Regions from separate parts of the Peribacillus sp. NPDC097225 genome, predicted to be linked through region 2. Evidence: predicted binding sites of a transcription regulator. Region 2 holds the regulator's gene; the other holds the start of a gene.
The links. The regulator NrdR, encoded in region 2, represses ribonucleotide reductase genes. The targets are predictions, from matches to a motif close to AACACNATATATNGTGTT.
Positions count from the first base shown of each region.

Region 1 (11,745 bases), 340 kb from region 2:
ACCGTTCCACCTTTTGCGCCGCCTTTATATAAGCGCTCGTACACTTTTTGGACCTGCTCGACGGTATACCCTTTTGGGGCGTTAACCGTTTTACTGATTGAGCTATCAATCCAACGTTGAATGATGCATTGAACATCCGCATGGGCTTCAGGAGCCAATTCCATCGCCGAAATAAACCATTCAGGAAGGTTATCAGGATCGGCTTCAGGATGACGATCCAAGTATTCCTGAACGATGTCCGCTTTGACTTCAATGAATTTCCCTAAACGTCCGCTACGGAAATATGTGAACGAGAAGTATGGTTCAAGACCTGTCGAAACGCCGACCATCGTACCTGTGCTGCCCGTAGGAGCCACGGTCAATAAATGGGAGTTCCGGATACCGTGCTCGGCAATGCTTGTACGAATATCCTCAGGCATCTTCTTCATGAATCCAGTATTCGTGAAGCGCGTTCTAAGCTCATTCGTTTCTTCATCCGACGTTCCCTTCAGGAACGGGAAGCTGCCTTTTTCTTTTGCAAGTTCAACCGAAGCCCTGTAAGCAGACGTAGCAATCGTTTCAAACACTTTGTCCACCAGGATTTTTCCTTCTTCTGATCCATACTCGGTTTCACAATAAATTAGCAAATCATGCAGTCCCATGACACCTAATCCAACCCGTCTCTCGCCGAGTGCTTGTTTTTTGTTTTCCTCTAGGAAATAAGGGGTTGCATCAATGACGTTATCTTGCATCCGCACGCCCACTTCAACTGTTTTCTTAAGTTTTTCGAAGTTAACGGTCTTATTATCTTTATCCGCCATCTCAGCTAAATTGACCGCTGCCAGGTTACACACTGAAAATGGAGCCAATGGCTGTTCACCACATGGATTCGTAGCAACGACTTGCTGTCCATAAGCTTTTGCATTCGTCATCTCATTGGCATTATCAATAAAGAATATTCCCGGTTCTGCTGAGTACGTCGCACAAATGTTAATCAGGTTCCAAAGCTCCTTAGCACGGATCTTACGGTAAACCCGGACTTTATGGCCCATTTTTTCCCACTCGCGTACGTCTCCTACATTGTGCCACTCATCATTATAAATCGCCATTTCTTCCGCGTCGTAGCTTTCGACATCAGGGAAGCGCAACTCATACTCCGTATCTTTTTCAACGGCTTCCATGAACTCTTTGGTTAAGCAGATTGAGATATTGGCACCAGTCAAAAAGTCCGGATTGTGGACGCTATACGTTCCGCCTACGCGAACTTTTTCTTCAGCATCCCTAATGATTTTTTCACTGAATCCACCTAGACCCGGAATCTCTTTATAATTAATGATTCCTTGGTACATCGCCGTTTCTTGTTCGGTATGCGGTGTGAACTTCAATTTATCCGATGCATATTTCTTTATGGTTTCATCTTTTGTGTTCTCCATTAGGTAACGAAGAATCCTCGGGTTTTGCATTTTTGAAATAATGAACTCCGCAATATCTGGATGCCAATCAGTAAGCATGATCATTTGGGCACCGCGTCTACTTCCACCCTGTTCAACCAAATGAGTCAATTTCGCTATATCATCAAGCCATGAAACAGAACCTGAAGACTTGCCATTGACCCCTTTCGCAAGGGTGTTTCTTGGACGGAGAGTAGAGCCATTCGTACCGACTCCACCACCACGGCTCATGATCTCCATGACTTGCTTTCTATGCTCGGAAATCCCTTCGCGTGAATCTGGTACAAACGGCATGACATAACAATTAAAGTACGTTACATCCGTGTTAGAACCAGCGCCATATAATACCCGGCCGGCCGGCACGAAATTAAGGTCCTTTAATTCTTCATAAAATTTATTGAACCATTCCGTTCTTTTTTCTTCAGTCGTTTCCACTGAAGCCAAACCAGTTGCATTACGCTTGGCAATTTGCTCGTAATATATTTCAAGCGGCTTTTCGATGATATCAAGCGGCCGATTAATGATTCCTGTTTCCACTTCTTCCGGATTATCCAGCACTCCGCGGAACTCTTCATCCACTAAAACCTTTGCCTTTTTCGATTCCCAATCTATTTCAACGATATGGCCAAGACCACGTGCAGGAAATTTCGGATCTTCTTTAATTGTCAATACTACAAAATCGCCAGCAGAGAGTGTGATTTTTTCAGTATCCTTAAAAGAATAACGGTCAAGCATAACTAGACGGGACACGCCCTTATGCATCATTTTCATATCAGCCGTTACAGGATGAACTTGGGGAAATAAAGATATATCTTCATTCAACCTTTCTAGATCAACCTTTAAAGCTTCTTTAATTACAACCGACATAATTCCCTCTCCTTTACATGTTTCAGATCCGTTCTTGTTGCAAAAATCAATATGTAACCTACATGTCCGTTTCGCTTAACAAGTTACACTAAATTTATCATAGCGAAACACAAAATTCAACATGTAGTGTTTAAGTATTTATTTTAACCACTATATATTGTGTTGTGGTTGATTGTCTTTTAATTTTGTCAAACGGTGAATCAATTAATTGAGTTAGTAAAAGGGAGGAAAATGTCGATTTATAATAAAAATTAGACAGATTTCAATGAATTTGAACATTGCATTTTGCCCGCCTCTTTCAAAGCACTGACGTTACAAGGAATACATGCTTGTTCACACAAATCTGAAAAAACTTATTTATTCCCGACTCTCGCTTCCCCTCTTTTTCTACCTCAAAAAATTCCAGTCATCACTTTCATATTTATTTTTGGCGATGTCCTTCACTTCCTGTAATTGCTTTTCACTCAGCACATATGGTTTCAAATCAATCGACAGACCCTCAGAAAAACCGTTTTCAAAGGCTACCTTCGCCTCGGAAATAGTTATTTTTCTACCAGCAATGTCATTGATGGCCACTGCTTTGTTTCTCAGATTGTTTTTCATCTTCTCTTTTACTTTATCATCGGAGAACTTGAATACACTAAATAGCTTCTCCTCATCAAGTTCAAGCAGGATGGCTCCATGCTGAAGGATAACACCTTTTTGTCTCGTTTGTGCGCTGCCCGCAACTTTCCTTCCCTCAACAACCAGTTCATACCAGCTTGGCGCATCAAAGCAAACTGAGGACTTTGGAGATTTCAGCATCTCTTTATCCTGTTCAGTTTCAGGCACAGAGAAATAGGCATCCAGTCCGAGGTTTCTGAACCCCTTCAATATCCCTTCAGAAATCACCCGATATGCTTCGGTCACTGTATTCGGCATTCCCGGATAAGACTCTGGGACAATGACGCTATAGGTGAGTTCATGTTCATGCAAAACAGCCCGACCGCCTGTAGGCCTACGGACAAAACCTAAGCCTTGCCTTTCAACTTCCGCCAAATCGATTTCGGTCTCAGCCCTTTGAAAATACCCGATGGATAATGTAGCCGGGTTCCACCCGTAAAACCGGATCATGGGAGGGATTTCCCCATTACTCTGCCAATTCAAGAGTGCTTCGTCCATTGCCATATTATAAGCAGGTGAACAATCGCCTGAATCAATGAATCCCCATTTTTCTTTCGTCACGATTACCCCTCTTTTCACGTAGGCTTATTAAACCCTCTAAAAAAACTCACAAGTAGTAGTTTACCAGAGTTTAGCAACGTAAAAAAGAAAGTAAGCTATTCCACCAAATATTTATAAAATTTTTTTTGATTATTGGAGAAACCAATTATATAATAGACATTGTCTGTATTCGTTTAGGTAGAAGGGAGTTTTTATGGTTGGATATCTTATATACACTGATTATCATCATAGTAGCCATCGTTGCATATTCACTATTTAATTGGTTCCGTCAACGTAAAATCGTTAAAACCTTAACACAGGAAGAATTTATCGCTAATTACAGAAAAGTTCAATTAATTGACGTACGGGAACCTAATGATTTTGATAATGGACATATCTTAGGGGCAAGAAATATCCCTATGACACAAATGAAGACCCGCTTAGTGGAAATTAGGCAGGACAAGCCTGTATACTTGTATGCTCAAAGTGAAATCATTAGCGGAAGAGCGGCAGCCATGCTATATAAAAAAGGCTACAGGGAACTTTTTCACTTAAAAGGCGGTTTCAAAATGTGGACAGGGAAGATCAAGGCGAAGAAATAAGGCCCAATTGCCTAAACCTTACATCTTATCCGGTTTTGAAACATATCATACTGTTCAATAGGGAACTCATGCTTAACAGGCCAAGCATGTTATTTCCCGAGATACATATGAATTTTACCAAATAAAAAACCCCCGCCATCTGGCAGGGGTTTTTTCAGCATCATGCTTGATAACGAAGAATTGGTTTTCTAGCGGCCAATGTTTCATCCAGGCGTTTAATAACCGTGGTATGGGGAGCCTCCTGAACGATTTCAGGGGTTTCTTCGGCTTCCTTGGCTATTTGTATCATTGCATCTATGAAAGCGTCCAGTGTTTCTTTTGACTCCGTTTCCGTCGGTTCGATCATCATTCCTTCTTCTACATTTAACGGAAAATATATGGTTGGTGGATGATACCCAAAATCAAGTAGTCTTTTCGCAATATCTAATGTACGGACTCCCAACTGCTTTTGCCTCCGACCACTCAATACAAATTCATGCTTACAATGGCGATTATATGGCAAATCGAAAAATGGTTCCAAACGTCGCATCATATAATTTGCATTGATGACGGCATTCTCCGTAACGGCCTTAAGTCCATCCGGTCCCATTGACCTTATGTACGTATAAGCCCTTACATTGATGCCGAAGTTCCCATAATAGGGCTTGACCCTTCCAATGGATTGTGGACGGTCATAATCAAGGACAAACTGATCGCCCTCTTTTGTCACGATCGGTTTAGGCAAATAGGGAATTAAATCCGACTTCACCCCAACCGGACCTGAACCAGGTCCTCCTCCGCCATGGGGTCCAGTGAATGTTTTATGGAGATTTAAATGAACAACGTCAAAACCCATATCTCCTGGACGCACTTTGGAAAGAACAGCATTCAGGTTAGCCCCGTCATAATAAAGCTTTCCACCGGCGTCATGGACAAGCTGTGCCATCTCCAGGATATCCTCTTCGAATAAGCCTAATGTATTTGGATTCGTAAGCATTAATGCTGCTGTATCTGGTCCTACCACTCGCTTCAAGTCTTCAAGGTCCACGAGCCCGAATTCATTGGATTTTACCGTAATCGTCTCTAGTCCGGCAACTGTTGCCGAAGCCGGGTTCGTTCCATGGGCCGAATCGGGGACGATGACTTTCGTACGGTTTACATCTCCATTCGCTTCATGGAAAGCCCTGATCATCATGAGCCCAGTCCATTCACCATGCGCCCCGGCAGCAGGCTGCAAGGTCACTTGATCCATTCCTGTAATTTCCGTCAAATGTTCCTGAAGATCAAATAACAACTCTAGAGCACCTTGGACGGTTTCTGGGTCCTGGTATGGATGGATATGGGCAAAACCATTGTACCTGGCGACATTTTCATTAATTTTCGGATTATATTTCATCGTACAGGAGCCGAGTGGATAAAACCCAGAGTCCACTCCATGGTTCCGTTTGGATAAAGCCGTATAATGACGCATGATATCAAGCTCGGAAACTTCCGGAAGCTCGGCTTCCTCCGTACGTATATATTCCACAGGCAGGATTTCTTCTAGTGGAATATCCGCTACATCCATTTCAGGAAGGCTATACCCGATTCGACCGGCTGTACTGATTTCAAAAATGAGTGATTGATCTTGATTATTCATAGTTGATCCCCCAGTTCCTGCGCAAATGCATCGATTTCTTCTTTTGTTCTTAGTTCCGTTACAGCCACTAGCATATGATTTTTCAACTCGGGATAAACGGAGCCCAGGTCAAAACCACCAATCATTTCTTTTTCAAAGAGCCTCTTATTGATATCTTTGTAGGGAAGAGGCAACTTAATGACAAATTCATTAAACGAAGGTCCTTCAAAGACCACTTCAATTCCTTGTGCTTGGAGCGTCTTTTTTGCGTAATGGGCTTTTTGAATATTCTGGACGGCCATTTCTCTGACGCCTTTTTTCCCTAGAGCAGTCATGGCTACAGAGGCTGCCAATGCGTTCAATGCCTGATTGGAACAAATATTGGATGTAGCTTTGTCACGGCGTATATGTTGCTCACGTGCTTGGAGCGTCAGTACGAAGCCCCGTTTTCCATCCTCATCCACTGTCTGACCGACTAAACGGCCCGGCACTTTCCGTAGCAGTTTTTTCGTGACCGCGAAATATCCGCAATGAGGTCCGCCGAATGCGGCTGGAATGCCGAATGGCTGAGCATCACCCGTCACGATATCGGCACCGAGTTTTCCCGGCGGAGTCAATGCACCAAGTGCAAGCGGATTACTCGATACGATAAACATCGATTTCACGTTATGTATGATTGCTTCCATTTCCTTCAACGGCTCGATGCGTCCAAAGAAGTTGGGGTACTGTACGATGACGCCTGCAATATCATCCGAAGCCAGGTCTTTTAAAGCAGCAATATCTGTGACTCCGTCTTTATGAGGAATCTCGATGACCTCCACCCGTTGACCCTTTGCGTAGGTTTTCACCACTTCCCTTGATTCAGGATGGACAGTAGATGATAATAAAATCTTTTTCCGGCGCGTTTGTCCGGCAGCAAGCATGGCCGCTTCAGCTAAGGCTGTTCCACCGTCATACATCGAGGAATTCGCAACCTCCATACCCGTCAATTCACATATCATCGTTTGATATTCAAAGATGGCCTGAAGCTCTCCTTGAGAAATTTCCGGTTGATAGGGAGTGTAGGCTGTATAAAACTCCGAACGGGATAGGACGTGATCGACGATGACAGGTGAATAATGATCATACACACCAGCCCCAAGGAAAGATGCATAGTTTTTCAAATCCGCATTTTTGGAAGCCAGTTTTGATAGTTCCTTCATTAAAGCTGGCTCTGATTTTGCTGGTTTTATGTCATATTCACCTTGAAATCGGACATTTTCTGGTATATCGCTGAAGAGATCATCGACGGATATGACCCCTATAACTTCCAACATTTCTTTTTTATCCTGCTCTGTCATCGGTAAGTAACGATGTTTCATCTTATGGACCATTCCCTTCTATTTTCGTGTATTTTTATAAAAAGGTGTTTGGATAACAATGGCTTTCAGTCTTTTAGAGCGAATTTCCACTTCGACTTCCGTGGATAGACTTGAGTGATTCTTATCGATAAGGACCAATCCTACATTTTTATTCAATGTTGGTGACTGAGTCCCTGTCGTCACTTCGCCAATGAGTTTCTCCCCGTTATATACTTTATAGCCATGCCGAGGTATGCCCCGGTCAATCATTTCGATTCCAACAAGCTTACGTGGTGCCCCTTTTTCCTTTTGTTCGGCAAGCACGGCTTTTCCAAAAAAGTCTGACGCCTTATCCGGTTTAACCGCAAAACCAATCCCCGCTTCGATTGGGGTGATGTCCGGCGAAAGCTCTTGACCATAAAGCGGTAGTTTCGCTTCGAATCGAAGGGTATCACGGGCTCCCAGCCCAATCGGTTGTATCCCATCATCTTTACCAGCTTCCAAAATTTTTCTCCAGAGGGCTGGACCATCCTCACTTCGGCAATATATCTCGAAACCATCTTCCCCCGTATACCCTGTACGTGAAACCATCGTGGATATATTATGAATGTGGACATCTTCTTTAAATTTAAAAAAGCCAATTGTGCTTAAATCGGTTTGCTCGGTAATCTTCTGCAATACTTTCTCCGCTCGAGGACCCTGCAGAGCAAGTTGCGCATAATCGTTTGAAACATTATTGATGCTGACACCTTCCATACCATTCGCCTGAAGCCAATTGAAGTCTTTCTCGATGTTGGCTGCATTGACCACAAGCAGATAATCCTCTTCCGCTTTTTGGTAAACGATAAGATCGTCCACGGTCCCCCCATTTTCATAACACATGGCTGTGTATAGCGCTCCGCCCTGTTTCAGCTTGGCTACGTCATTCGTCAACATCTTTTGTAAAAAGGAAAGGCTCCCGAAACCTTTTACCTCAATCTCTCCCATATGCGACACATCAAATAAGCCACCTCTTGTACGCACAGCTTCGTGTTCATCTTTTATGCCGGTAAACTGCACGGGCAGTTCCCACCCACCAAAATCGATCGTTTTTCCACCGTGCTCACTGTAAACCTCGAATAATGGCGTTCTTTTTAAATCGCTCAAAAAATGACCTCCTTCAATTTTTTTGCTTGTTCTCTTTCACCTGATATTCCTTAAAAAAAAGACACAAAAAAGGACAGAGAAAGCCAAAATGGCTTTTTCTCTGTCCTGAAACCTGAAAGTTTACCTATTATTATAGGTTTTCCCCTTTGGTGGCCGTCATTAAATAATTGGCGCTCTCCAGAGTCGCGTCCGATAAGAGTTCATTTGCCTGAGAGATTCACTGCTAAGTTTGCTCCTTCGGCGCTACATATGTAGATGGTAGTCTCTCCCCTTATCCTCACCCGCATATTGATGGAAAAGACTGAAAATTCCCCACCTGATGGTCATCCATTTGCGTGAAATGGGTACCAATCTGCTCATTGTTGATCTTTGGATAAAGCACTATCCAAATGCTAATACTATAATAACTAAAATTATTATCCAAGAAGAATATTTTCCTTCTAACTTCATTACTATTGCAATTTTCTAAATATATTTACATCCTACCCTAAGATACTTTACTCTGCAATAACTTTCGTGGAGAAAGATTTTATTAACCTATAAAAAAGTTCATGGTCTAAAGAAACTAAGAAAATTATGTTTTAAGAAGGAGCAAGAATCAATGAAAATCAATATATCCTTCAGTTCTGATTGGAATGATGAATTTCTGCAAAAGATGGAAAACGACGGTCCATGGGGAAATTGGGATCTTTATAAACTGGCCATCCAAATGGAAGAGAACCTAATTATTCCTGATTTCGAAGGCTTACAAGCGCCTAAGCACCTTCAACAACTGACTCCCCTTCCCCATCAATTAGAGGCTGCACGTCAGGTGGTTGAACAGATGAATGGCAAAGCCATATTGGCTGATGAGGTCGGTCTTGGTAAGACTATCGAAGCTGGATTGATTTTAAAAGAATATATGATTCGGGGACTGGTTAAAAAGGTTTTGATCCTTGTACCCGCATCACTTGTCACCCAATGGGCTTTCGAACTGAATACGAAGTTTCATATTCCTGCAGTCGTTCAAAGGAAGAGTTATGTATGGGAATCATGCGACATCGTCATATCCTCCATCGATACGGCTAAGCGAGCCCCCCATCGGGATATCATTTTCAATCAAGAATATGACTTTATCATTATTGATGAAGCTCATAAACTTAAAAATAATAAAACGAAAAATTATGAATTTGTCCAAAATCTTAAAAAGAAATTCTGTTTATTGCTGACTGCTACACCCATTCAGAATAAAATCGAGGAAATCTTTAATCTCGTTTCATTATTAAAGCCTGGACACCTAGGAAATGCCGCACTCTTTTCCGAAAAATACAAAGGGAAAGGCCGGAACATTCTAGAAGATGAGCACTTAAAGGAGCTTGTCAATACGGTCATGATAAGAAACCGACGTGCCGATACTGGAATTGAATGGACGAAGCGGCGTGTAGAGACGATCATCATTGAATTTTCACCAACTGAACAAGCCTTGTATGATGCCGTAACGAAGTTTAAACCAATATCAGACGGAACAAAAGGAAGTGCTTTTTCTTCACTCACCCTTCAAAGGGAAGCATGCAGCAGCCGAGAAGCAGTCTACTATACATTGAAGAATATGAAGGAAAAATACAAAGAACCATCGGCTGACTTTGAAGCAAGATTAGATGATCTGTTTGAGAAAGTAAACCTCACCGAACAAAATTCAAAGGCAGAGAAGGCTTTGGAACTGATTAAGAAAATTGATGACAAGGTCATTATTTTCACCGAATATCGTGCTACACAGCTTTATCTACAATGGTACCTGCAACAGCATGGCATTTCATCCGTTCCATTCCGCGGAGGGTTTAAGCGTGGTAAAAAAGATTGGATGAAGGAACTATTCCAGAAGAAAATCCAGGTATTGATTGCCACCGAAGCCGGAGGAGAAGGAATCAACCTACAGTTTTGCCATCACTTGATCAATTTTGATTTGCCTTGGAATCCAATGAGGTTGGAACAAAGGATTGGACGGATTCATCGACTTGGTCAAGAAGAAGACGTCATGATTTATAACTTTGCCACTAAAAATACAGTCGAAGAGCATATTTTGAAATTGCTATATGAAAAAATCCACTTATTTGAAAAGGTAATTGGAGAACTGGATGATATTTTAACGAAGTTGGATATTAACAATATCGAGGAATATTTAATTGATGTTGTCGGAGAGTCCAAATCAGAAGGAGAAATGAAAATTAAAATGGATAATTTGTCTTCCATGATTCAGTTCGCACAAGCTATGAAGGATGGTGAAATCCATGCAGCAACAGGAAATTCATGATTTTTTAATAACCTACTTTCAATCCAACGCATGTGAGGTGTTGGAAAATACCTCTTCATATCTCACTGTTCAGTTAACGATCGAAATGGATAAGGAACTCATGAACAGACCTTTTTATTGGCACTATCTCGAAAAAACCGGTGGGATACCGAATCCTGGCATGCTTACGTTAATCACCCATCCCGAACTGGCACCGCCTGATTTGAAAGGGGAAATCATTCATTTTGGTTCGCCACGGCTCCACCAAATTATCCAGTCGACCAAGAGGCTGGCAGGTTTCATCAGGCTTTTTGAGGATAGGCCTCCCTTAAAGACAGGCCAAAGTCCACTTTTTCCTTGGCTCACCCAAAATGTAAAAATCTCTTATCAGTGTGACAGAAAAAAAGATATCTTCATGTCCATAGGACTTAATTTAATTTCCGGTGAATTCATAGAAGGATTTCATGAGCGTCTCCTGTCGGTCAAGGTCACTCCCAAAATACCGGATTATTCTTTTACACTTTCCCCCTTGATCATGCCTAAAAGCGGGCTATCCAGACTCGATACATATATTCGTAAAAGCTTCGAGAATGATGATCATACCTGGGCGGAAGAAGCGATGGAACGGTGGCAGACAGACTTGAATCTATTGGAACATTTTTATAAGGATATGGAAGATAAAAGCGAAAGCTATTTTACTGAGAAACAGGCATTGCAAGCCCAATATGAGCCAAATATCCAAATTACCATCATCAATGGCGGGCTATTCTATTTATCCGACCAATCATTAGCATAATGGTCTCTAAAGCCGGTCATTAAGAAAAGCAGATGTCTATGAATTCAAGACATCTGCTTTCTTTTTTTGACTTTTTTAATGAACATGGACACGGCGAAAGGGACAATCCCAAACCAGTGAGAAACTCTAGGCTCCTTATCCTCTTTCCGATGACGGCGCTTTTCTTTTCTTTCTCTCTTGGTTAAATTGAAATACTGTACGATTTGCTGTGTAATATATTTGATATAAGCGTTCGTAGACATACATTATCACCCATGACCAAGTATGCCCCATATTCGTATTCCATATTCGTTCACCATAAATCGACATGTTAGTCCTTCAGTTTTTCTATCCATTCTATCACTCTACCTAGTTTTTTATCATATAGAATGATGATTCGGCCTGCTCGCTTATTTTTGGTGATAGAAGAAAATTCGATATAGGCATATCGCACATCCTGCTTCGTTAACCTATAGTGAACATCACCATTAGGATAGGCGATTTCCCCCTGAATGC
Region 1 is NZ_JBIWDJ010000001.1:375,941-387,685, forward strand. It holds gene ACIQXH_RS01860 (vitamin B12-dependent ribonucleotide reductase) at 1-2,297, opposite strand, end outside; gene ACIQXH_RS01865 (lipoate--protein ligase family protein) at 2,685-3,521, opposite strand; gene ACIQXH_RS01870 (rhodanese-like domain-containing protein) at 3,719-4,102, shown strand; gene gcvPB (aminomethyl-transferring glycine dehydrogenase subunit GcvPB) at 4,263-5,720, opposite strand; gene gcvPA (aminomethyl-transferring glycine dehydrogenase subunit GcvPA) at 5,717-7,060, opposite strand; gene gcvT (glycine cleavage system aminomethyltransferase GcvT) at 7,079-8,185, opposite strand; glycine riboswitch at 8,284-8,368, opposite strand; glycine riboswitch at 8,372-8,466, opposite strand; gene ACIQXH_RS01890 (DEAD/DEAH box helicase) at 8,787-10,475, shown strand; gene ACIQXH_RS01895 (YqhG family protein) at 10,453-11,250, shown strand; gene ACIQXH_RS01900 (YqzE family protein) at 11,295-11,492, opposite strand; gene comGG (competence type IV pilus minor pilin ComGG) at 11,561-11,745, opposite strand, start outside.
Region 1: the regulator NrdR is predicted to act here: its motif matches at 2,444-2,461, upstream of ACIQXH_RS01860 (vitamin B12-dependent ribonucleotide reductase).

Region 2 (11,745 bases):
TCTTCGTTGTCTTTATCATGCCTTAATTAAAAGGGAGACACAACAATATGTGCCTCCCTTTTTTTGTTAACGACTCACTTCTGCTTTAATGGCTGAAACGAAGTCTTCGAAAGATACCGTTTCGGATTTTTGTTCGCCGTATTTACGGACGTTCACACTGCCTTCGTTTACTTCATTATCACCAACGACAAGCATGTAAGGGATTTTTTGCATTTGTGCTTCACGGATTTTGTACCCGATTTTCTCATCACGAGTGTCCAAATTAACACGGATGCCTGCTGCCTTCAGTTTATCTTGGATTTCTTTTGCATATTCAAGATGCACTTCAGGTGAGACTGGAATCATTTGTGCTTGGATTGGGGATAACCAAGTTGGGAAAGCCCCTTTGTATTCTTCGATCAAGTAAGCGACAAAGCGTTCCATGGTAGAAACTACGCCACGGTGGATAACGACCGGACGGTGATGTTTACCATCTTCACCGACATAGTTTAAGTCAAAACGTTCAGGAAGCAAGAAATCAAGCTGAACAGTCGATAATGTTTCGTCTTTTCCTAAAGCCGTCCGCACTTGGACGTCCAGTTTCGGACCGTAAAATGCCGCTTCGTCTTCCGCTTCGAAGTAATCAAGGCCAAGCTCGTCCATCGCGCCTTTTAACATGCTTTGCGCTTTTTCCCACATTGCATCATCGTCGAAGTATTTCTCAGTATTGTTTGGATCGCGGTAAGATAAACGGAATGAATAATCCTTGATATCGAAATCCTTATAGACTTCTAAAATCAGGTTCACGACACGTTTTAATTCGTCTTTGATTTGATCCGGACGGACGAAAATATGAGCATCATTCAATGTCATTCCACGTACGCGCTGCAATCCTGACAATGCGCCTGACATTTCATAGCGGTGCATCATGCCAAGTTCAGCAATCCTGATCGGAAGTTCCCGGTAGCTATGGATGCTATTTTTATACACCATCATATGATGTGGGCAGTTCATCGGACGAAGAACAAGCTGTTCATTATCCATGTCCATCGCTGGGAACATTCCGTCTTGATAGTGGTCCCAGTGTCCAGATGTTTTGTAAAGGTCGACACTACCCATGACAGGTGTGTATACGTGGTCATATCCCAGGCGTTCTTCCTTGTCCACAATATAACGCTCAATCGTACGGCGGATTGTTGCACCCTTTGGCAGCCACATAGGCAGCCCTTGGCCGACTTTTTGTGAAGTCATGAACAGATCCAATTCTTTACCGATTTTACGGTGATCACGCTCTTTTGCTTCCTCTAAGAAACGTAAGTGGTCAGCCAGGTCTTCTTTTTTGAAGAAAGCCGTACCATAAATACGTTGCAACATTTTGTTCTTGCTGTCGCCTCTCCAATAGGCCCCTGCAATGCTTAACAGCTTGAATTCTTTGATCTTTCCAGTGGAAGGTACATGAATTCCCCGGCAAAGGTCAAAAAACTCACCTTGTTCATAAATCGTTACTTGCTGTTCAGCTGGAATCGCATCGATCAATTCCAATTTATATTCGTCGCCAATCTCTTTAAAACGGGAAATGGCTTCATCACGGGTTACTTCAATACGTGAGATTTCCAGGTTTTCATTGACGATTTTCTTCATTTCTTTTTCAATCGCTGAAAGGTCATCAGGAGTCAATGATTCCTCAAGATCGATATCGTAATAAAAACCGCCTTCGATGACTGGACCGACACCGAATTTAGCGTTTTTATAGAGACGTTTGATGGCTTGTGCCATTAAATGGGCGGTACTGTGGCGAAGAACTTCAAGTGCTTCCGCAGCATCTTGTGTAACGATTTCAATGGTACCGTCTTCTTCGATTGGACGTTTCAAATCATATAGTTCACCATTGAATTTACCTGCAATGGATTTTTTTCTTAGTCCTGGGCTGATGGATGCTGCGATGTCTTCAGTTGTTGTGCCTTTAGCAAACTCCTTCACCGCTCCATCAGGAAAAGATATTTTCAGTTGTTCTGACATTGTAGCTTCACTCCTTCTTTTAGTTACCATCCGTTTCAAGTTTCAGGGGGATACCAAGCAATTGCGCGGATTAAAACACAAAAAAGCCCGCCCCTGTATAAAACAGGGACGAGCTTAGTAATTAAATTAGCCCGCGGTTCCACCCTCGTTCCACTCTGCTTTTCACGGCAAAGTGACACTTGTAACTAGATAACGGCAGCTTCCCGTCAGCTCATAGTCGCAAAAAAATTGCTTTCCGAACCGAAGTTTAAAGGTGGTAAGTGTTCTATGCTAATAGGAAGCTTACAGCCTGCTGGCTTCCCTCTCTGTAAATTGGCGACTAGAATACCCGTGTCCTCATCATAACTTTTTGTTTTTAATAGTATGTAGGAAATTATAATTCGTTATGCATTGAAAATCAAGGTTAAAATTAGGTTTTACCCAAAATCCCCAAGATAATCATTCAGTGGCCTGCTTAAAGGCTGAAAGCGGCAGGACGGTCGCCCTTTCCTCGAAGATTCGAGTCATCGTTTGAATCAGGCCTTCCTCCTTATTATCCGTATAAATATATAAGCTAGCCGGTGCGATGGATAAGAGTGGTGCCCAAAGGACCGTATCAAGAAAGAATGAAATATCGGCCAGCAACTTCCTGTCAATCATGCTTGTCAGTTTTCGGCGATCCATCCTGCCGAGCTCATGATCATAGAATTGAAACCCGTCATGATTGACAAGGTGAAGCCTTGGTACCTTCGATTCCTGTTCATGCAGGCAATCCCTGAGCATCGCAATGAAATTTTGGTAATCCTGCTCGAGCTTATATTCATCGATGGCCCGAACAGCATACTTTTCCAACGCATGCTGAAAAGACCTTAACCGAAAGGTAGTGAACGAATCGAATGAAAAAGACACCTTTCCAGCCAATATACTCTGAAGGCCTTCTTCGATCAATTGCTTTTCCCTACTGAATAAACTGCCTCCACATTCGGTGTTTTCCGCTTCAATGATGGAAGAAGCTATCTCGATGATGGCATCAATTTCTTCTTGTTCTCGATAGAAAAATTTTCCGATGATGATTTGTTTAAGAACAGGAAGCGTTTTTTCTTCAAGTAAAAAGGAATGAAATGTTTCACTGAGCAGTGTCAGCCATTTATCGGTTTTTAGTTTGGACATATCGATAACGAGACCTTGTTGTGGGGAAAATTCAATATATGGTTGAACTTCTGTCCCCAAAGGATGGACAGAAACGAAATTCAGCAGTTTTAAAGCTTCCGAATCATTTTGGAACATAATTTGCACTACGACATCCCCCCTTCCCCCTTGCTTTACTTTTTTCATGTATATGGGAATAGGGGCTTATTTAGAAGTAAGATGGTGTGAAAGGGCAAAAAAAAGCAGCCTCTTTGTAGAGACCACCTTCCTTTACCTTCTGCGATTGATACCATCAAGCTTTACAGGTTCCGCTAAATATTGAATCCTCTCCAATACCCTTGCCGCTTTCACTTCTTCTTTCTCACCGCGTTGGGAATAAGTCAAGTGATTCTCCAGACCCTTCATATCAAAATTGGAAGTGAAAAACGTCGGTAAATTTTCAAGCATTCTAAATTGCAGGATGGGCCCTATGACTTCATCCCTTCCCCAGCTTGTCATCGATTCTGCCCCAATATCATCAAGCATCAGGACAGGCGCCGTTTTGACCATCTCTATTTTCTCGTTGACGGTATTATCACCGATTGAACCTTTCAGTTCCCGTAAATAATCAGGAACATAGACAATCATCGAAGAGATTTGCCTTTGCGCAAGTTCATTGGCAATCGCACCCAATAAATACGTCTTACCAACGCCAAACTTTCCGTATATATACAATCCCTTTTGACGTTTGCCAGGCTCATATTCCATGATGAACGATATCGCTTTTCCTAGGACGCCTAACCGTTTATTTTCATCGTCCGTTTGTGAAAAATCTTCAATCGTTGCCTTCAATATATCCTTGGGAACGTATAGACTGCGAATGAGCCTCTCCCGTTTCCGCTTCTCATCCTCTGCCAATTTCCTCGGACAGATTTCATAATTCAAATTAAGGGCCTTCCCTTGAACAACGAGCTTTGGATAATACCCATGCATCATATTGATGCACCCATCCAGGCTTGGACATCTATCACACTTGTTGCTCTGAGAAATGAATTCGTAAAGCTTACCTAAATTCTTATCAATCATTTCCTCTGTGACCGTTGAGCTATTGGCATTCAGAAAAAGGCGCACCTGTTCATTTTCAAAGATTTCCTGCTTCAACTGTTCATACCGTTTCTGGAAATCACCCGTATTGGCCAGTTTATTAAGCGATCTGTTAATCTTTTCCATCGTTTATTTCACCTCCAGCTTTCCACTGCTTCCACTTCTCTTGAAGTTCACGTTTTTGTTCACTCAGTTCAGGCTGTTCCGCTATCTGTTCAGGCTGTTTCTCCTCGTCCTGTTCAAGCCAGTCCGGAACCACTTCTTCTCTGATCGATTTTTTCCGGCCGCCTTTGGCAACGTTCTTGCTTCCTTGTGCCCACTCTTGGTATTTCCGGTGTTCATTTTTAGCCAGTTCCATCGCTTCTATGACTGTGGAAACCTTCAATCGTGCCCAATGACCTGCCAGTTTTTCCACATATCCCTTTGTGAATTTCATGTCTGTCTTAAGCATAACGTATTCGATTAAAACATTCACGACTCCAGGATTCAGCTTCTGATTGATCATTACACCTTCCACCACTTTTAAATCACCACTGGTCGGTTCCGCTCCTCCGGATAATTGCATGAGCCGATCACGCGGGGAAGTAGTCTCCAAATGGCGAATAAGCTCTTGCTCCTGTGTTTTCGGTTCATCCTTTTGCGTCCGTTCCCGTATAGGCTGTACACGATTGATCAAGGAAGGCATGTCGGCCTGGCGTTCAATTTGGTACCAGTCCCTTGCCGCTTTCCGAAGCAGCTCTTCATCGATCTCATCGTCCAGCGTTACGGCATCCATTACTAGTTTTTGCATTTCAAGCGGATTGATGCCATATAAAAAAGCTAGTTTGGCAATGGTATTTCTAATTTTAGGCGTAAAGGCCTTCTTGGGTACAATCGAGCTCTTCATCCCAGCGAACAAAAGATCAAAATCAAACAAGCCATCGAACCCCGAAGGCTCGACACCGTCAGATTGATCGATAAATTGCTGTTTAGGCAATGGGTTCCATTCGTTTTTGGCTTCATCCGTAACATAGAGGGAATCTAGATGATCTGATGAAAAAACCTCTGCAAAGGATTTCGTCACATATTCAAACTGGTCCGTTGCAATCGTGTCCACACAAAAGAATCTCTTCAGCCGGTTGAATTGGACTTTTCCTATTTTTTTATATAAATAGATATTCAGCATGCCATCCGTGAAAAACTGCTGCGGGGATAGGGGCGGATTCAATTCATAGATGAATTCCTTCGTATCCCCTTTCGATTTCTTGTACACATTCAGCAATCCGATTCCTTCAAGTAAAAGACGCGCTTCATATATATCGCCTAATTTCAGGCCAATGGTATTCATCAATTGATAATGGGAGGAAGCCTCCGACCAAAGCCGGTTCTCCTCCAACTCGCTCCATAACGTCATGTATAGGCTAATACAGATCGGTCCAATAAGAGGTTGGTACAGCCGTGTCAGTATTTTCCGATCATAATCATGAAGCAGCCCCGCAGAGGACACCATGTACGAATCCGCGGGGAGCAGTTCCTGCCAATGCATTGACATCTTCATTCAAACCTTTCAAAAGATATAGTGAAAAAAGAGCCAAAGTAAATCTTCAGCTCTACTTTCTTTCTTTATTTATTAAATCTTTCAGTTCATCGATAAATACATTAATATCTTTAAATTGTCGGTATACGGAGGCAAATCTCACATAGGCCACTTCATCAACTTCAGCCAGTTGGTCCATCACCATTTCACCGACACTGTCACTTTTCACTTCCGAAATACCCTGATTGCGCAATTCCTTTTCTACATAACTCGTGATTTGTTCTAGTTCCTTCAATGGAACCGGACGCTTTTCACAAGCCCTGATTAGTCCACGCAGGATTTTATCACGGCTAAACTCTTCCCGAGTCCCGCCCTTTTTCACGACGATCAACGGCGTCTCCTCGACCTTTTCAAAAGTAGTGAATCGAAACCCGCATGCCTCGCATTCCCGGCGTCGTCGAATCGATTTACTTTCATCGACAGGCCTGGAATCGAGCACTCTCGTTCCGTTATATTGACATGATGGACATTTCATCATTACCAGCTCCGTATTTTAAGTGATACTCCTAATCAAACTTCCCTAAGGAATACTATTTTATCTTAATCTTATATAAAAGGGACAACCAGTACAAGTAAAAAGTGAAACTTCAGGTAAAGGATGTGTGTACTTACTATGTAAATGCCTGTTAATGGAGCTTTTCCATGAGGGAAGAATGGCCATTTCATGGCATCAAAAAAGAGATGCATATATAGCATCTCTTGTTAACCCGTTTATTATAAAGCACCCATTTTAGTTTTTTTCATTTGCACGGGACCAAGTCCACGTGGAAGTTCAATATTCTCGCGCGTTTGTGCATTCAAAGCCTCCGCGATATAATCGGCTGCAATATTAGGATCTAAGTTGCCGCATGTATAAACATCAATGCTGGCATATCCATGTTCCGGAAAGCTATGAATGGTCAGATGTGATTCAGAGATAATGACGACCCCGCTCACTCCTTGTGGAGCAAATTTATGGAATGCCACCTCGCGAACCTCAGCACCCGATTTCAGTGCAGCATCGACGAAGATTCTCTCAATTAAATCAATATTGTTCAGTTTTTCAAAGTCACAACCCCAAAGTTCAGAAATGACATGTCTTCCCATCGTTTCCATCGTGTAAGCTGTTTCCATATTCTGTTCCCCCTTACATAATTAAAAATTCTGAATCCTTAATAACTACCACGGGGGAAAGTTAGTCCAAAGAGGTCCTAACCCTTTAAGTAGCCATTACGCAAACTCCCTTTTTAGGAAGTTCACGATTCATAGTATATAATGTATGGATTTCTTTTGCAACTGCATTTTGCATTTTTGGAAATTTAATCATTAATTGTTAATCTGACAGGACCAAGGAATTAATACACAAGGTTCCGTAACTTTCCTAAACGTATCCATAAAAATAGCCCGTTAAACATATAACGGGCCATTACTCTTATTTAACTGACATTTGAACTTCAGAAGCCTTCGTCAACTCCGAAGCCACCAATTTTACAAGATCGACTACTCGATTGGAGTAACCCCACTCGTTATCGTACCAAGCCAGAATTTTCACTTTTCTATCACCAATCATCATCGTCGACAGACCATCGATGATGGCAGAATGCGGATTGGTCTTGAAATCACTTGAAACAAGCGGTTCTGTTGTATATTCCATAATTCCTTTAAGCTCATTTTCTGAGGCATCTATGAAAGCCTGATTCACTTCATCAATCGTAACATCACGGTTTAAATCCACAACAAGGTCGACTAAAGAGACGTTCGGCGTCGGTACACGTATGGCCATACCATGAAGTTTGCCCTTCAATTGAGGCAACACCAATGAAAGAGCTTTAGCTGCCCCTGTAGTCGTAGGGATGATACTTTCTGCAGCCGCACGGGCACGCCTTAAATCTTTGTGCGGGTTATCGATGTTATTTTGGTCATTCGTATAAGAATGGATGGTTGTCATCAAACCATTGTCTATGCCGAACTTTTGATCAAGTACTTTGGCAACCGGTCCAAGGCAATTAGTCGTACACGACGCATTCGAAATGACGAAATGCTTGTCGATTTCTAACGCTTCCTGATTTACGCCCATCACAATGGTAACGTCTTCATTTTTACCCGGCGCGGAAAGGATGACCCTTTTTGCCCCTGCTTCTAAGTGCATGGCGGCTTTAGAACGCTCATTGAATTTACCCGTAGCTTCGATTACAATATCTATATCCATCTCTTTCCAAGGCAATAGCTTTGGATCGCGATTATTTATCAGTTGTACACGTCGTCCATTCACTACAAGAGAATCATTTTCGGCAATGATTATGCCGTCAAACTTCCCATGAATTGTATCATACTTCAATAAATGGGCTAACGTTTCAGCGGGATAGCTTGCATTAATGGCAACGATGTCCAGACTCTCATCTACTATTGCCTTACGGAAAACCATTCTTCCAATTCTTCCAAATCCGTTAATCGCTATTCTTGAATTCATTTATCGGACCCTCCTGAATATATTAATGTTATACTTAATACCCTTCATATGTAATTAGTATAACACATTACTCTTGAAATGTGTTAATAAAAAAGCGGATTTCTTCCTTTTTCAAAACAAAAAGGAAGAAACCGTTAAAGTCCCTTCCTTTTCCACTCTATAGGATCTCCCATTTCTTAAGTATTTCAACAACCTGCTTTTTGGTTTCTTCTATATCGCCATTATTATCGACGATGGCATCCGCTAGTTCCTTTTTATCTTTCAAGGGCATTTGCGAATGGATTCTCGCTAAAGCGTCGGTTTCCGTCAACGCATTCCGGTTCATTAATCGCTCTAGTTGAACCGATTCATCCACGTATACCAAAAGTGTCCTTTCCACCATGAACGTCAGCTTGCTTTCGAACAGGAGTGGAATGTCCATGAATACCGTTTCCGCTCCAGCAGCAAGGGCCTTTTCCGTTTCTTGGCGCATCCAATTTCTCACGGCAGGATGTACGATACGATTTAAAAGCAACCTTTTTTCTTGATCGTGAAATATGATCGAGCCTAACTTTGCCCGGTCGATCCTTCCATCAGACAATAAAAGATCTTCCCCGAAAGCCTTCACCACTTGTAGGTAGGCCTCTTCTCCAGGTTCCACGACTGCACGGGAAGCCACATCCGCATCCACTATCACGAAACCCAATTCTCTTAAATACTGACTGACACTACTTTTCCCACTGGCAATTCCACCAGTGATCCCGATGATTTGTCCCATAAGCTCCCCCTTTTCCCCGTTCTTTATAACTTGAATAATCCGATTAAAATCAGTAATACCCCCGGAAGAAAGGTCAGATGCTGCACGATTTTATTATTGGAAAGCAATTTGCCGGATTGAAGTCCGCTCCCGATAAAGATGAAGCTCATCACGGCAATGCAAAGTGCAAGAATGATTGGGGAAATCCCCATCATGGCAGCTCCCACTCCGGCACCGAACGCATCTAGCGATAATGCGAAGCCCAGTACAAGCGCCTCGATACCGGTAATCGTCCCTGATCTATCAAAATCGGCATTCATTGGTTTTTGTAAGATATTGATAGCCACTCCAAGTGATTTAATTTCAAAATTGAAGATGATTTTTTCGTGATATCGCTCATCATTCGTTTCCTTCTCGGGCCTAAAATATTGGTACACCATCCACGACCCCAAAAGTACGAGGATAATGCCCCCTGTTTTTTCTGCGGCCCCGACAGAGATAAGCTGACTGATGAATTCACCGATGACCATCGCAATACCCAAGCTCATTGCCGAACAGACCGATACGACAGCAATGGATTTCAAGGGTATTTTCACCTTGCGCATACCGAACGTCATGCCCACACCGAAACCGTCAATACTTACTGCAAAAGCAAGAAAAATAATTTGTAGCCACATCGGAATGAATGCTCCTTCCCATCTAGTTGCTACCCCAGTATATGGAAAGAGCCCATCCGATGTGTTTTATCAAATGATTACTTATTTGGCTGGCAAGTCGGGCATATATGTGTGCCCCGTCCTGCGACGACTAGCTTTTCTAACGCGGTACCGCAAATTTTGCAGTTTTCCCCTTTGCGTCCGTATACATTCAGTTCCAACTGAAACATGCCGATTTGACCTTGTGAGTTGACGTATGAACGTATCGTGCTCCCGCCTTTTTCCACCGCTTCGCTCAAAGTGGCGATGATTTCGGCATGCAGTTTTTGAATTTCTTCCAGTGTGAGGGTGGAAGCCACTCGTTCCGGATGAATGCCTGAACGGAATAAGGATTCGTCCACATATATATTACCGATCCCGACCACGACGGTTTGGTCGAGTAGAACAGGTTTGATTTTCCTGCTCGTTTTCGCAAGTTTTGCACGAAGTCCCTCGACGGTGAATTCTTCCGATAGTGGTTCAGGACCTAAATGCAACAGAGGCATTTGCACCATTTCTTCTCCTTTACGAAATAAATGCATCGTTCCGAATTTGCGGACATCCCGATACCTAAGCTCACTGCCATCCGTGAAGGTGAAGATGACATGGGTATGCTTATCGTAAGGTTCCTCTTTCGAATGGACCCCGTATTTCCCTTCCATCCTTAAATGGGAGACCATCGCATAGTCGTCCATGTTGAAAATGAGGAACTTGCCCCGACGGCCAATGCTGTGGATCGTCTGACCCCTTAATGCATCTTGAAACTGTTCAACTGGCTCAGGTGCCTTTATGATTTTGGGCCAGAAGACGGAAACCTCCAGGATTTCCTTTCCTAAAACAAGCTGTTCCAATGTTCTTCTGACGGTTTCCACTTCAGGAAGTTCTGGCATTATAATCACCTATCTTCATTTATTTAGCATCGAACCATGTTGGTCCATATGCATAATCCACTTTGAGTGGAACGTTCAATTCAATCGCATTTTCCATTTCTTCCGGTACGATTTTCATCAGGATCTCGAGCTCCTCCGGTGGTGTTTCGAAAATCAATTCATCATGAACCTGCAGAAGCATCCTCGTTTTAAGCCCTTCTTTTTTCAGGCGTTCGTTCATATTGATCATCGCTAGTTTAATGACATCTGCGGCACTTCCCTGAATTGGGGTATTCATCGCTGTCCTTTCAGCAAAACTTCTGATATTGAAATTACGGCTCGTGATTTCGGGAATGTAGCGTCTTCTTTGCAGTAATGTTGTACTGTATCCATTCTTACGTGCTTCATGAATGCTTTCTTCCATATAATCCTGCACACCAGGGAAGCTTTTGAAGTACCTCTCGATGAACTCCCCAGCTTCCTTACGTGTTATCCCAAGACTTTGAGAAAGTCCATAGTCACTTATTCCATAAACGATTCCGAAGTTTACGGCTTTAGCGTGTCTACGCATATTTGATGTGACTTCCTCGGAAGGCACATGGAATACATCCATTGCCGTCCTTGTATGAATATCCATCCCGGCCCTGAACGCTTCAACCAATCCACTGTCATTGGCGATATGCGCCAATACGCGGAGCTCGATTTGCGAATAGTCGGCTGCGAAGATAATCCAATCCTTTTCGGAAGGAATGAACGCCTGTCTGATTTTCCGACCTTCCTCTAGACGAATCGGGATATTTTGCAAGTTAGGGTCCGTTGAACTAAGGCGGCCCGTTTGGGTCAACGCCTGATTGAATCGGGTATGCACCTTATCCGTTTCCTGGTTCACCACTTTGAGCAAGCCCTCGATATAAGTCGATTGCAACTTGCCCAATTGCCGGTACAACAGGATTTCCTTTACGATATCATGCTGGCTTTCCAGTTTTTCCAGTACATCCGCTGACGTGGAGTAGCCCGTTTTTGTCTTTTTGTACACGGGGAGCTCCAATTTTTCAAATAAGATCACCCCGAGCTGTTTCGGGGAATTGATATTGAATGCCTCCCCGGCTAAATCGAAAATTCGTTCCTCAATGCTTCTTAAGCGGACAGCCAATTCCTGTCCCATCTTTTTCAGCCTTCCGATGTCCACCTTTACGCCCTGCCACTCCATA
Region 2 is NZ_JBIWDJ010000001.1:715,042-726,786, forward strand. It holds gene thrS (threonine--tRNA ligase) at 67-1,998, opposite strand; gene ytxC (sporulation protein YtxC) at 2,437-3,264, opposite strand; gene dnaI (primosomal protein DnaI) at 3,397-4,335, opposite strand; gene ACIQXH_RS03585 (replication initiation and membrane attachment family protein) at 4,322-5,740, opposite strand; gene nrdR (transcriptional regulator NrdR) at 5,799-6,260, opposite strand; gene speD (adenosylmethionine decarboxylase) at 6,500-6,880, opposite strand; gene ACIQXH_RS03600 (glyceraldehyde-3-phosphate dehydrogenase) at 7,197-8,234, opposite strand; gene coaE (dephospho-CoA kinase) at 8,392-8,991, opposite strand; gene ytaF (sporulation membrane protein YtaF) at 9,015-9,647, opposite strand; gene mutM (DNA-formamidopyrimidine glycosylase) at 9,725-10,555, opposite strand; gene polA (DNA polymerase I) at 10,575-11,745, opposite strand, start outside.